3 regions of the Paenibacillus sp. FSL M7-0420 genome follow, and region 3 is predicted to be linked to each of the others. Evidence: riboswitches for the same ligand, from Rfam matches in the RefSeq annotation. Region 3 holds a riboswitch; each other region holds the start of a gene.
What was found. Region 3 has a riboswitch for cobalamin ahead of MKX51_RS03270 (S-layer homology domain-containing protein). Riboswitches for the same ligand answer to the same signal wherever they lie in the genome.
Positions count from the first base shown of each region.

Region 1 (4,012 bases), 1.0 Mb from region 3:
TATCTTTGAACTTATCTTAATGACATTGGCATTTGTGCACCTGAGTCGGCGGAAAGTGGGCGATGAGCAGAAATGAGGAGCATTAGCTCCAAAAGTAGCTGAATCGAAAACTAACCTAATTAGTCTAACTAATCTATCTCCACTACCTACCTACCTACCTACCTACCTACCTACCTACCTACCTACCTACCTACCTACCTACCTACCTACCTACCTACCTACCTACCTACCTACCTACCTACCTACCTTCTACACACCCTAATCTGGCTTTCATATAGAACCCGGCAAATCTGCCACGCCATCTGTATAAAACAACTCAAACACAAGATCCTCGTTGTAATTGCCGAAGCCTTTGCCGAACAGGGTGAGGCCGCCGATGTGCTCGGCATCCTCCTCGACAGAGAGCCGGAAGGTCCATTGTTTGTTGCGGATGCCTACCTGATCCAGGGTGACCTCCGACAGCTTTTGCCCATCCATGAAGGTGCCTGACTGCGTAATCCGCAGCTGCTTGAGCAGGCCGTATTGATTGGTGAGTGCAGGCCACCAGGCCGGGGTGTATTTTCCCGGATTATCTCCGTAGTCACCGGGGCTGGTCCAGAAGCCGAGCGATTGTCCGTTCAGCGTGAAGGTAATATCCGACGGCCAGTTGTTGTTGACCGACGGGGCTTCGGAGGCGATCTCCATCGTGATGGCAAGCTCCTCCGGCTGCTGGCTCGACAGCAGGAAATTCGGGATTTTATACTCGACGAACCCCTTGCCGAACCAGAGAATCCCGGCGTTCACCCGCTCCTGGTCCCAGAAATAACGGGGATCGTCAAAGTGTCCGATGACCCTCTCCGTCGTAGACAGTCCACAGGTAGGCTCAATCTGGAAGTCGGAATAATGCCCCACCGGAATGTCCTTGCGGTACCCCCTGCGCGGAGTCCGGGCTTGTCCCGGAAAAACAATCTCAGCCCCGTCGGCGGCCAGTGTACAGATCTTCTGCAGACCGCTTTTGCCGGGAGCCATATGGCTGCGGATCAGCCCGGCGGCTTCGAGCTTGCGCACATGCATGGTCATAATCGCACTGCTGAGCTTGAGGGCTGCGGCCAGCTCCTTCACGTTCATGGGCTTCTCGGACAGCAGCCGCAGCATATGCAGGCGCACGGTACTGGACAGGGCCTCGTACACGGGCAGGGATTGTTCGGTTAGATCAAGTTTCATCGGATGCCTCCACGTTCAGGTTATATAGTTAATAATTATATTACTCAAATAAAATTTCTACAAGCCATGATTGGCTTCAGGACAGCTTTTCCAATTTATATCACAGACACGCTAAGCCCGGTCCGCTATGATGTGAGATGAATTAGCGATGAAACAAGGTGCTCTTGCCGGAAGCGGCAAGGGATAACAGGGAATCGGGTGCAACTCCCGAGCGGTCCCGCCACTGTATGGAAGAGCTGCACTTCATGAGGTCACTCGGGAAGCCCCGGGGAAGACGAAGTCTGCGGCGCCTGTATTCCAAGCCAGGAGACCTACCTTGTCGATGCACACCACGACTCTACGCGGATAGGAGCGGTGTACGGATAGGTTAATGAGAAGAGGCGTTCTGCCCTGATGGACCGGAGGAATCTTGGAATCTTAGAGATGACCCCCGGCTTACAGCTGCGGGATACAAGGACACGGCCCATAGTGATGGGACGATGAGAAGCACCTTGTTTCGCTTGGCTGCGTGCAGCGCGCTCTATCGAACTTGCCTGCGTACATACACTCCCACCCTTTAGGGTGGGTTTTTTGGAATATAAGGATTTTTATGCTTCACGCTATAAATCATCCTTATATTCCTCGCTGAAACGTACCGTCCTATAAAAGGACGGCAAAGATGTTTCCACTTGGGCTTTAAGATCTGTAATGGGAAAACAACAAACATGGAGGGTGACAAATGAAAAAGCACAGATGGTGGAGCTTTGCGGCACTGGTTGCCGGATTTACGGTGTACTTTATGCTGAATGAACCGGGGACGGCCCGGGCAATGCACATTATGGAAGGATTCCTGCCGGTAGGCTGGGCGGTGTTCTGGTGGACGGCGTTTATCCCGTTTTTTGTGCTCGGAATCTTCAAGCTGAAATCCATGACAAGGGAGAATCCGGAACTGAAGCTGCTGCTGGGCCTGGCCGGGGCGTTTACCTTCGTACTGTCTGCGCTCAAAATGCCTTCCGTGACCGGAAGCAGCTCCCACCCCACGGGTACCGGACTTGGTGCGGTTATGCTGGGGCCGCTGCCTATGAGCGTAATCGGCTCGATTGTCCTGCTGTTTCAAGCGCTGCTGCTGGCGCACGGAGGGATTACTACGCTCGGGGCCAATGCGTTCTCGATGGCGGTGGCGGGTCCTTTTGCCGGCTATGCAGTGTATAAGCTGATGATGAAGCGGCCGGACCGTGAGAAGCTGGCGTTGTTCTGTGCGGCTGCGGTAGCGGATCTGAGTACGTATGTAGTGACTTCCTTTCAGCTGGCGGTGGCTTTTCCGGCGGCGGATGGCGGCGTGCTGGCTTCTTTTCTCAAATTCGGGGGCATCTTTGCCGTGACGCAAATCCCGCTGGCCATCAGTGAAGGGCTGTTGACGGTACTGCTCTGGAACTGGCTGAAATCGTATAGTCCGAATGAATTGTCGCTTCTGAAACGCAAGGTGAACGGAGGAAGAGCCTAATGAGCAATAAATGGAAAAATGGGTTGATGCTGCTGGTTGTTATTCTGCTGGTTATTCTGCCGCTGCTGCTGGTCAATGGGGAATTCGGCGGGGCCGATGATGCGGCTGAAGGTGTGATTACCGAGATGAATCCTGACTATAAGCCGTGGTTCAAGCCGCTGACCGAGCTGCCGGGTGAGACGGAGAGTATGCTGTTTGCATTGCAGGCAGCGATTGGTGCCGGTGTGATCGGTTATACCTTGGGGCTGCTCAAGGGCAAGCAGGGCGGGACGAAGCAGCATAGCAGCAAGTGATTCGGCGGATTGACGTTCTCTCCTACAATAATGCTCTGCGCCAGTTATCCCCGATGTGGAAAAGCTCGTTCGCAGCCCTGATGTTCCTGCTCTCTTACACTGTACATCCGGTACTACAGGCTGCAATCACCCTATGGATGATGTCCTGGTGTGTATTGCAGGCCCGTATTCCCTTGCGTGCTTATGGCATGCTGTTCGGCACAGCGCTGCTGTTCTATGCGCTTAGCGTACCGGCGCTGCTCGTGGAATTCGGGCATCCGGCTGCGGGAGAGGCAGGGATATTCCCGCTTCCGGGACTGAATCTGCCCGTATATGTCACAGCGGCGGGACTTCAGCGGGCAGGGGAGCTGCTGGCCAGAATCTCTGCCTGTATGAGTTGTTTCTTTTTCCTGATGTTCACTACTCCGTTCAGTGAGCTTTTGCAGGTGCTGCGCAGGCTGCGGATGCCGCAGATTGTTCTGGAGCTGATGCTGATTATGTACCGCTTCTTATTCCTGCTGAGTGATGCAGCGCATGGGCTGCTGCTGGCCCGCAGGCTGCGCGGAGGCCGTAGAGGCTATAAGGCGAAGCTGCGTGAGACTGCGGCTATGGCAGGAGCGCTGTTCGGCAACACGATGCACCGGTATAACGGACTATCGCAGGGGCTGCTGGCCCGCGGATTCACCGATGAGATTATTCTGCCGCCTTATACGGCGCGTCCTGTGCCGCGGCGCTATGCTGTCCAGGCGTATTCCGGGATAGCAGTGCTGGTGCTGGCGCAGCTCTGGCTGTGGACGCGGGGGTGAAATCATGCGCAAAGTACAACAACTTCCGATCGTCCAAATCACATTAGAGGAGCAAGTGATAGATATGGAATATAGTCTGGCTTGTGACGGAGTGGTGTTCCATTACCCGGATACGAAGGAGCCTGCACTGCATGAACTGACGTTCTCCATCCCCTCAGGCAGCAAGACGGCGGTGCTCGGTCATAACGGTTCGGGCAAATCGACGCTGTTCCTGCATGCCGTCGGCATTCTGCGCCCGCAGCAGGGGA
Region 1 is NZ_JBBOCJ010000001.1:1,771,822-1,775,833, forward strand. It holds gene MKX51_RS07540 (ArsR/SmtB family transcription factor) at 271-1,203, opposite strand; cobalamin riboswitch at 1,343-1,536, shown strand; gene MKX51_RS07545 (energy-coupling factor ABC transporter permease) at 1,922-2,686, shown strand; gene MKX51_RS07550 (energy-coupling factor ABC transporter substrate-binding protein) at 2,686-2,979, shown strand; gene cbiQ (cobalt ECF transporter T component CbiQ) at 2,976-3,764, shown strand; gene MKX51_RS07560 (energy-coupling factor ABC transporter ATP-binding protein) at 3,829-4,012, shown strand, end outside.
Region 1: another riboswitch for cobalamin. It lies ahead of MKX51_RS07545 (energy-coupling factor ABC transporter permease); the one in region 3 lies ahead of MKX51_RS03270 (S-layer homology domain-containing protein).

Region 2 (4,012 bases), 590 kb from region 3:
TCATGGTTGTGGTAGCCGTACTGCATCCCCGCCGCCCGGACCATCGCGGAAGCCTTCTCCAGGAATGGAATGATTCTCGTTACATCCTCTATGGAAGGATTCGGCGGAAGCGGTGCCGACGGGGTGATTATATATTGCAGTCCGAGCTCTACCGCGTATTCAATCTCTTTGGCTAAGGCCTGTTCCATCTTATCCAGACTGCTGAAGTCCAGGCCTACATGCGCCGAGGGGGCCGCCAGGCCAAGTTCATCCAGCTTACGGCGCAGTTCCCCTGCAGATACACCGAAATAACCGGCGAATTCCACTGCCTGGTACCCCATCTCTGCCACCTTGGCCAGTGTGCCGAGGAAATCGCGCTCCGTCTGGTCGCGCAGTGTATACATTTGAATTCCGATCTGCTGTGCTGCTGTTGTCATGAAGAATCCGCTCCTTATCGTCATTTCTGATTGGATACTATATTCCCGCTACTTCCCCTGTAGCTTGCGCTCCACGGATTCCAGCTTGCTGCGGCTGGTCGAGGTCTTGTCGCGCCGGTCATCGATCTTGAGCGAGGTTGAGACTCTCTGCGCCCCGGCGGTGAACGGCGACTCATGCAGCGCTTCTACCGCAGCCAGAATCCGCGCTACCGGACCCTCAATAATCGTACCCATGGAAGTAAGCTCATAGGTAATGCCCTCCACCGTCTCCAACACGCGCTGCATCTCGGCCACATAGCTGCTGAGACTGGTGCTGCCTGTCCCAACCGGAATAACGGTCACTTCGCCAATTGCCATTGTGAACTGCCTCCTAATGATCTGATGTGCCTGCCTCTAACTTTTCCTCTTTATTGTAACGCTTCGCCAGGCTTGCTACAAATCACCTGCACCCTCTCTATTCTATTAATATCCGTCAAAATGATTACCAGGATTAGACGCACTCTATTTATGGATTCTTTGTGGCGTATTTTCGGAGATTTTATGAAACATTCACGGCAGATTCAGAGGAAAGTTGTGGATTACCTGTGGACTAACTGTGGATCAGCTGTGAGTAAAAGCGCCGAACCCGCTCCCCGTGCGGGATTGCAAAAAAACATTTACAAACACAATATATTGCGGTAGCTTTAATAGATAACAACAAAATATAGTAGAAACGGGTGTTTCACCTCTTGTAATAGAGGTGCGACTTAATAGGGAAGCGCGGTGCAAAACCGCTGCGGTCCCGCCACTGTAACCGGATGCTCCCAGGGTGCGATGCCCAGGGCCGCATTCTCCGGCTAATTGCCACTAAGGGGCGGAATAAGCCCCCCGGGAAGGCGCCGGAGGAGTTGCCGGAAGCCAGGAGACCTGCCTGTTTCGGTGGCACCGCTTAGACTCCTGCGAGGAACAGGGGAGGTGTCCGTATGCGGCCTGCAATAGCAGAGTTAGCCTTCCGTCATTCGGGTCAGAGGCTGCCGATACCTGAGGACGATCGGGGATTATTTTCAGGTATCGGCTCTGCGGAATATACAAGAACGGGCGTAAGCTATCGCCCTTGTGTCTGCTCGTATGTTCCACCCAGACCACAGGCAAATTTCCGTTTCCCGGATCTTTGCATCATGCATTCGGGCATTTCCGGCCTTCCCGGCCGGGGGTGCTTTTTTAACGCTTACAATACCCGAGAGGAGAGAGTTATATAATGACGCTGCTGGAGAAACGTTATAACGAAGGACAAGCTGCACAGGAGGATCTTTTGGAAGAGGTCATTCATCTGGGACGGGATATTATCGACAGCCGGGATCTGGATCTGCTGCGCGAGAATGCGAACCTGAACGGGGAGAGCTTCTCCGGCAAAATGAGCAAGTTCGGCAGTGAATACTCCAAATGGTATGCCCGCAACTTCACCATGCCGCCGCAGCTGGTACAGGCTACCCTGGATAATGTCGTCTATGTACATGACCTGGATCAATACGCCATCGGAACTACCAACTGCATCTTCATCCCGTTCGAACGGCTTCTCCGTGAAGGCTTCAACACCGGCAACGGCAGCGTACGGCCTCCCAACTCGATTATGACGGCGATGTCGCTGGTGGCGATTATTTTCCAGTCGCAGCAGAATGCGCAGTACGGCGGTGTGTCCGCCAACAAGCTGGATTATGATCTGGCCCCTTATGTGACCAAATCCTTCTCCAAGCTCTTCCGCAAAGGTCTGGAGTATTTCGAGGAGAACGCAGAGGGTTCGGAGCTTGGGGAGATTACGATGAGCCGCAGCGATCTGGCTGAGCAGTATCCGCGGGCCTTCCGTTTTGCCCTGAAGGAGACGCAGAGCGAGACCCTGCAGGCCGCAGAGAGTATGGTACATAACCTGAATACGATGTCCAGCCGCTCCGGCGGCCAGATTCCTTTTACCAGCATCAACTACGGCACCTGCACCTCCCCGGAGGGCCAGCTGGTGATCAGCTCGCTGCTGACGGCCACGATGAATGGACTGGGCAGCGGGGAGACGCCGGTGTTCCCGATTCAGATCTTCAAATGCAAGCAAGGCATTAACCAGCAACCGGGTGATCCTAACTACGAGCTGTTCCTGAAGGCAGCGGAGTGCTCGGCGCGCAGATTGTATCCGAACTTCGCCAATCTGGACGCTCCGCTGAACATGCAGTATTACGATCCGGCTGACCCGGATACCGAGTTCGCTACGATGGGCTGCCGGACCCGTGTGCTCGGCGACCGCTTCGGACGCAACCATTGCTCCGGCAAAGGCAACCTGTCCTTCAACACGCTCAACCTGGTGCGTCTTGGACTGGCCCACGGCACGATAACCGGCCGCCGCCTCGCTGCTGATGAAGAAGGGTTCTTCGACGACCTCAATCACTATATGGATATTGCGCTGGACGGCCTGCTGCACCGCTTCCGTATCCAGGCTTCCCAGAAGGCCAAAGCCTCCGATTTCATGATGCGTGAAGGCGTCTGGGAAGGCGGCGAGCAGCTTGCCCCTGATGACAGTGTAGGCGAACTGCTGAAGCACGGCAGCCTGTCACTGGGCTTCATCGGGATGGCGGAATGCATGAAGGCCATGTACGGCAAGCACCACGGCGAAGATATGGAGATTCACGCCAAGGCTGTAGCCATCGTCCGCCACATGCGTGAATATTGCGACCGCAAGAGCGAGGAGCTTAACCTCAACATCACCTTGTTCGCCACGCCGGCCGAGGGTCTTTCCGGCAAATTTACCAAGATCGACCGCAAGGTGCTAGGCTCTATCCCTGGGGTAACCGACCGTGAATATTATACGAACTCGTTCCACATTCCGGTCTACCATGAACTGAGCGCAGCCAAGAAGATCAGCCTGGAAGCCACGTTCCATGAATATTGCAACGCCGGAGCGATCTCCTATGTCGAACTGAACGGCAATGCCCGGAGCAACCCTGCAGCCTTCGTCAAAATCATCAAATACGCGCTGGAGCAGGACATCAGCTACTTCAGCATTAACCATCCGATTGACCGCTGCTCCGGCTGCGGCTATGAAGGGGTCATCGGTACGAATTGCCCGACCTGCAATGCCCATGAGGATACCACCCATATCCGCCGTCTGCGCCGGGTTACCGGGTATCTGACCGGTGACTATCAGACCCGCTTCAATGCGGCCAAGCAAGCCGAAGTCCGGGACCGTGTTAAGCATCTATGAACATCTGCGGATATTACCCGGAGTCGATCAATGAAGGGGAAGGCCTGCGGGCCGTCCTCTTCATCAGCGGCTGCCGCCACCGCTGCCCGGGCTGCTTCAACCCGAAGACCTGGAACTTTAACTTCGGGGAAGTCTTCACCCCGGAGCGGCGGCGGGAGATCATAGAAGAGATTGCAGGCAATCCGCTGCTGGACGGCTTGACGCTGGCGGGCGGGGACCCTTTTTTCTCGGCTGAGGAGGCTGCAGACTTCATTCACGAGCTGCGCGCCGAGCTGCCGGACTTCCCAATCTGGATCTATACCGGTTATACGTACGAGGAGCTTACGGCTTCCCCCGGTTCAGCGGAATGGAACCTGCTGGCCTTGTGCCAGGT
Region 2 is NZ_JBBOCJ010000001.1:176,461-180,472, reverse strand. It holds gene MKX51_RS00780 (sugar phosphate isomerase/epimerase family protein) at 1-416, opposite strand, end outside; gene MKX51_RS00775 (MTH1187 family thiamine-binding protein) at 465-773, opposite strand; cobalamin riboswitch at 1,114-1,344, shown strand; gene MKX51_RS00770 (anaerobic ribonucleoside triphosphate reductase) at 1,654-3,639, shown strand; gene nrdG (anaerobic ribonucleoside-triphosphate reductase activating protein) at 3,636-4,012, shown strand, end outside.
Region 2: another riboswitch for cobalamin. It lies ahead of MKX51_RS00770 (anaerobic ribonucleoside triphosphate reductase); the one in region 3 lies ahead of MKX51_RS03270 (S-layer homology domain-containing protein).

Region 3 (4,012 bases):
ACGAGCCTTCAGCGCTTCGGCAACCCTATACGGCTCATCGGCTCATCGGCATGAGTGCGTTAGTTGGATTTTCTACTCTTAATAATCCAGATTACGCACCTGTAAAGAATTTAGTTGGATTTCCGGCATCTAATTCTGCCCATACCTCATCCTTCTGCAGCTTCAAGCCTGAATAAGTGTCGTTTATCCAACTAGCTCCCGCTCTACAGCAAATCCGGCCAAATTAGATGTCATTTTTCCACTTATCGTCGGCTCCAGGTGCAACTCCAACGTGCAGTACCAGCTTGCAATACAGTCTGCTCCCTGCTCTTACTAAGAACTAAGGCAATCTAACCGCCACAGCAGCAGCCATCTCACGGGTTACAACAGCGGAAGGCTCGAATGCGCCGCCGGTGCCGCTCATATATCCAAGTCCCGTCACCGTACGGACAGCGGACAATGCATAGTCGCTAATCTTATCTTCGTCGCTGAATTTACCAGCCCCTGCGCCTGCTCCAGCTGATGCCGAATCCAGCTTAAAAGCTCTAACCATCATCACAGCCATATCCTGGCGCGTAACCAGCCCGTCCGGCTTAAACGTCTTGGCCGTCACACCGCTGATGATTCCTAGCTCCTTCGCCCGGTTCACTGTTCCATAATACCATGTACCGGCCTTAACATCACTGAAGGCCCCAGCGGAAGACGCCGCAGACGGCTCGTTCCCGGTTAACCGCAGCAGCAGCGCTGCAAATTCAGCACGGGTAATATTCTTTTTCGGTGCAAACAGCAGACGGCTCTCACTCACACCGTTCATCAGCTTGCGGTCATACGCCGTGTATACCGACTCCAGCGCCCAAGGCGAGATCGACTTCACATCGGCAAAAGCCGGACGGTCCGCCGCAGCAGAAGCCACCGTTACCGGGACCGTATGACGGACGATGGCTGGGGTTTTATCCTTCAGATATCCCGTAACCGTCAGGGTATATTTATTCGCTGGCAGTCCTCCGGCGATAGCAGCCACGCCCGCAGCATCTGTAACTGCTGTTTTACCGCCAATGGTTACCTGTACGCCTGCTGCCGGTGAGGTTACCGGATCGGAGGTGAAGGTCGCCTCATTCCAGACCCATTGTTTCTGGGTTACCTGCACCTTCAGATCTTGTCCAGGCTGCGGCTGTGCGGGAGTCACGGTTACGGCATCAACCACCTGCGTGTTGTCCCCGCCATAGTAGACCACAATGCGGTCATTCTCCTCCAGTGCGAAGTCGCCCATGCCTACACTTGGATAGATCCATACTCCGCCGCGTGCGACTACATACATCCAGCCATCATATCCGCCAAAAGTACCCGCAGTCACGCCGCCGATCCCCGTCACATAATTGCCTGCTTCATTGACCAGGGCCAGGCGCTTGGCTGCTGCTGTCTTGTCCAGTGCCGTAAGCACATTTCCAGCGTATACGCTGCCTTCAGCCAAGGTTCCATTTGGACCCTCAACAGTAACGGAGACACTTACCTGAGGATTCTTCACTGGTGTGCCGCTAAAGTCAAAGAGCTTACCGCCTGTTCCAAACAGCTTGTACGCTACCAAAGCCTCCAGCGCCTGCTCTGTAGAGAGCGGATTGGAGCTGCCGCCTGCAGTGTGGGCGAAGCCGCCGCCCTCTGCGCTGAAGCTCAGCAGCTTGCTGACCAGATTGATGTTACCCTTCGTGTAATCTGCTCCTGCAGGATCAATGCCGAAGGCAGACAGACCGATGATGGCCTGAGCTACACTCTCGCTGCTGTCGCCATATCCGCCGTTCTTATCCTGTGCCTTAGCCAGCCAGGCTGCCGCCCGCTGACCAGCAGCATTCACTGCCGCTTCCTGCTTGTGTCCAGCCAGTGCGTTCAGCACCATCGCTGTCATATCCGGATCACTCGCACCCGTGGTCAGGGTGAAGCCGCCGTCCGGGTTCTGCTTCGCCAGAATCTCTGCCAGCAGCTTCGACGGCGTCCATTTTGCATTGGCCGGGATCGTATAGCTGCCGGAATCCAGAGCCAGCAGTGCATAGACCGGATTATTCAGCGTCTGGCCCGTAATTTTATCGTTATGGTACAGCTTCTCGATCAGGTTATAGCCTGCCACATTCGCCGGGTCGCCGCCCAGTGCCTTAACAGCCAGCGTGATCCGGGCATAGTCCGTAGCTCTGGCAAAAACACCCTTAGCCTCAGCCACCTTGCCCTCAAGCGCCTTCAGATAGCCGGCTGGAACCTTGTAGCCCGCTTGCGCAAGGCCAATCGCCTGCCAATCCGACTGGACTCCGTTCTTCAGCATGAACTCCGCAGTAGCATAGACCGCAGCGGTTACGCTGGCTGCTTCACTTGCGGGCAGAGCGGATACCGCGGGTGCGGAAGTCACGCCTGCCTGTGCAGCAGCAACTTGTCCTGCCGGGGCTACGGCTGCTCCCAGCAGTGCGAACAGCATAATGACAGCTAGTCCCAGCCGTGTGAATCTGGATGATAGAGAGTGGTTCTTCATAACTAACCTCTTTCCTGAAATAGAATGGATGAATCCTGCTTCCTTACGCAAATAGAGCGGCAACCTAAAGACCGCCCTGTGCAGGGCGGCCGGGGAAGAATACAATACAGGGCAGCTGAAGGAGCCGATTGCTCTCCCGCATTACATACAATACAGCATATACAGCCCTCGCCAATATCAGCATCTGCTTCCACATTCTTACCCCCGAAGAATAGAAACAACAACGAAAAAGGCAGGTCTCCTGGCTCATACTTCACCGCTTCCCCCGCCTTCCCATCCCATTAACAGACAGTGGCTCCTCAGGAGTTGCTCCGTACTTACAGTGGCGGGACCGCGCCGGACTTGCACCGGACTTCCCTTTTAAGCAGATTCCTCTATTAGACATAGCCCTGCCAGCATCTGCTGGCAACAGCGTACGGCCTCTTAGACATCCGCACCTTTTCCCAAAGCTTATTAAATTTTTAATATTCTGAAACAATCATAGCTACTATTCCCCTGTATGTCTATAGACCAGCTATTTCTATTACAGCCACAGCCACCCCAAGGCCAGCCCGCACCAAAAAATCCTGAACAGCACATGCCCGCTACCCCGGCACATCGTACTATTCAGGACTATGGAGTCGTTCTTCTGCTGGTTAATTAAGACGTTGGCGGTACTAGCGGAGACAGCGGCAGCAGGCGATTGTATTATGTACATTAGAATTGGTGTAAAAGCGGCCGATAACGCATTCTGCTGCATTTCATACAATCGATTGTGGCAAAGAACCCTCCGCCGGGCCGAATTTCCAAAATCTAATGTACCGAATACAACAGAACGCCATATAAGCTCCAATATGCCTGATTCTAGTGTACAAAGTGCGATAGATTAGCTACTTACGGACGTCAGCATACTATCTGCTACATTTCACATATTCCAGCCTGCCGGAGCACTAATAAATGCACTACGCTAAGGTAAAGTAGGATGAGCCGCTAGCCGATCATCAGGTTTAAACTAATCAGTCTTTAATTTAACTCCTTCGCTTGCTGAGGGTCTGCCGTTCCCCGACGAAGGTGCACACTGTATGCTTAAATGCAATCTGTACAACTAAATCGTCTGATTTACCGCCAAATGTACTTTTAGCTGTATTTCGTGCACCTAAAATGCTTCTGTATCCGGCTTTTCGCCCATTCGGGCAAATTTAGTTGTATGGAATACAGTTAGGATAGGTCTGCCCTTCTTTTCACTGTTTTTAGTTGTACAGAGTACACCTATCTCTGAAGGTAATGTTACCCGATCGCACTAGTTAAAAAATGTAAACAGCCAGCTTGTTGCCGCTGCTTTATTCTGCATCCGTGTCTGCTTCCGGGCTTGCGGAAGCAGATGGTTCCGCACTAGGCGCGACTGTGGCTGTGGCCTCCGGGGCGCTGCCCGGATCTGCCGCCAGCTTCAGCGAGTAGCCTCCGGCGGTGATCATATCACCTGCCGCCAGCTTCGCGCCTGCTGAAAGCTCCACCGTCACCTCGTATACGCGTGACGGAGGA
Region 3 is NZ_JBBOCJ010000001.1:761,752-765,763, reverse strand. It holds gene MKX51_RS03270 (S-layer homology domain-containing protein) at 320-2,491, opposite strand; cobalamin riboswitch at 2,706-2,898, opposite strand; gene MKX51_RS03265 (GAP1-N2 domain-containing protein) at 3,811-4,012, opposite strand, start outside.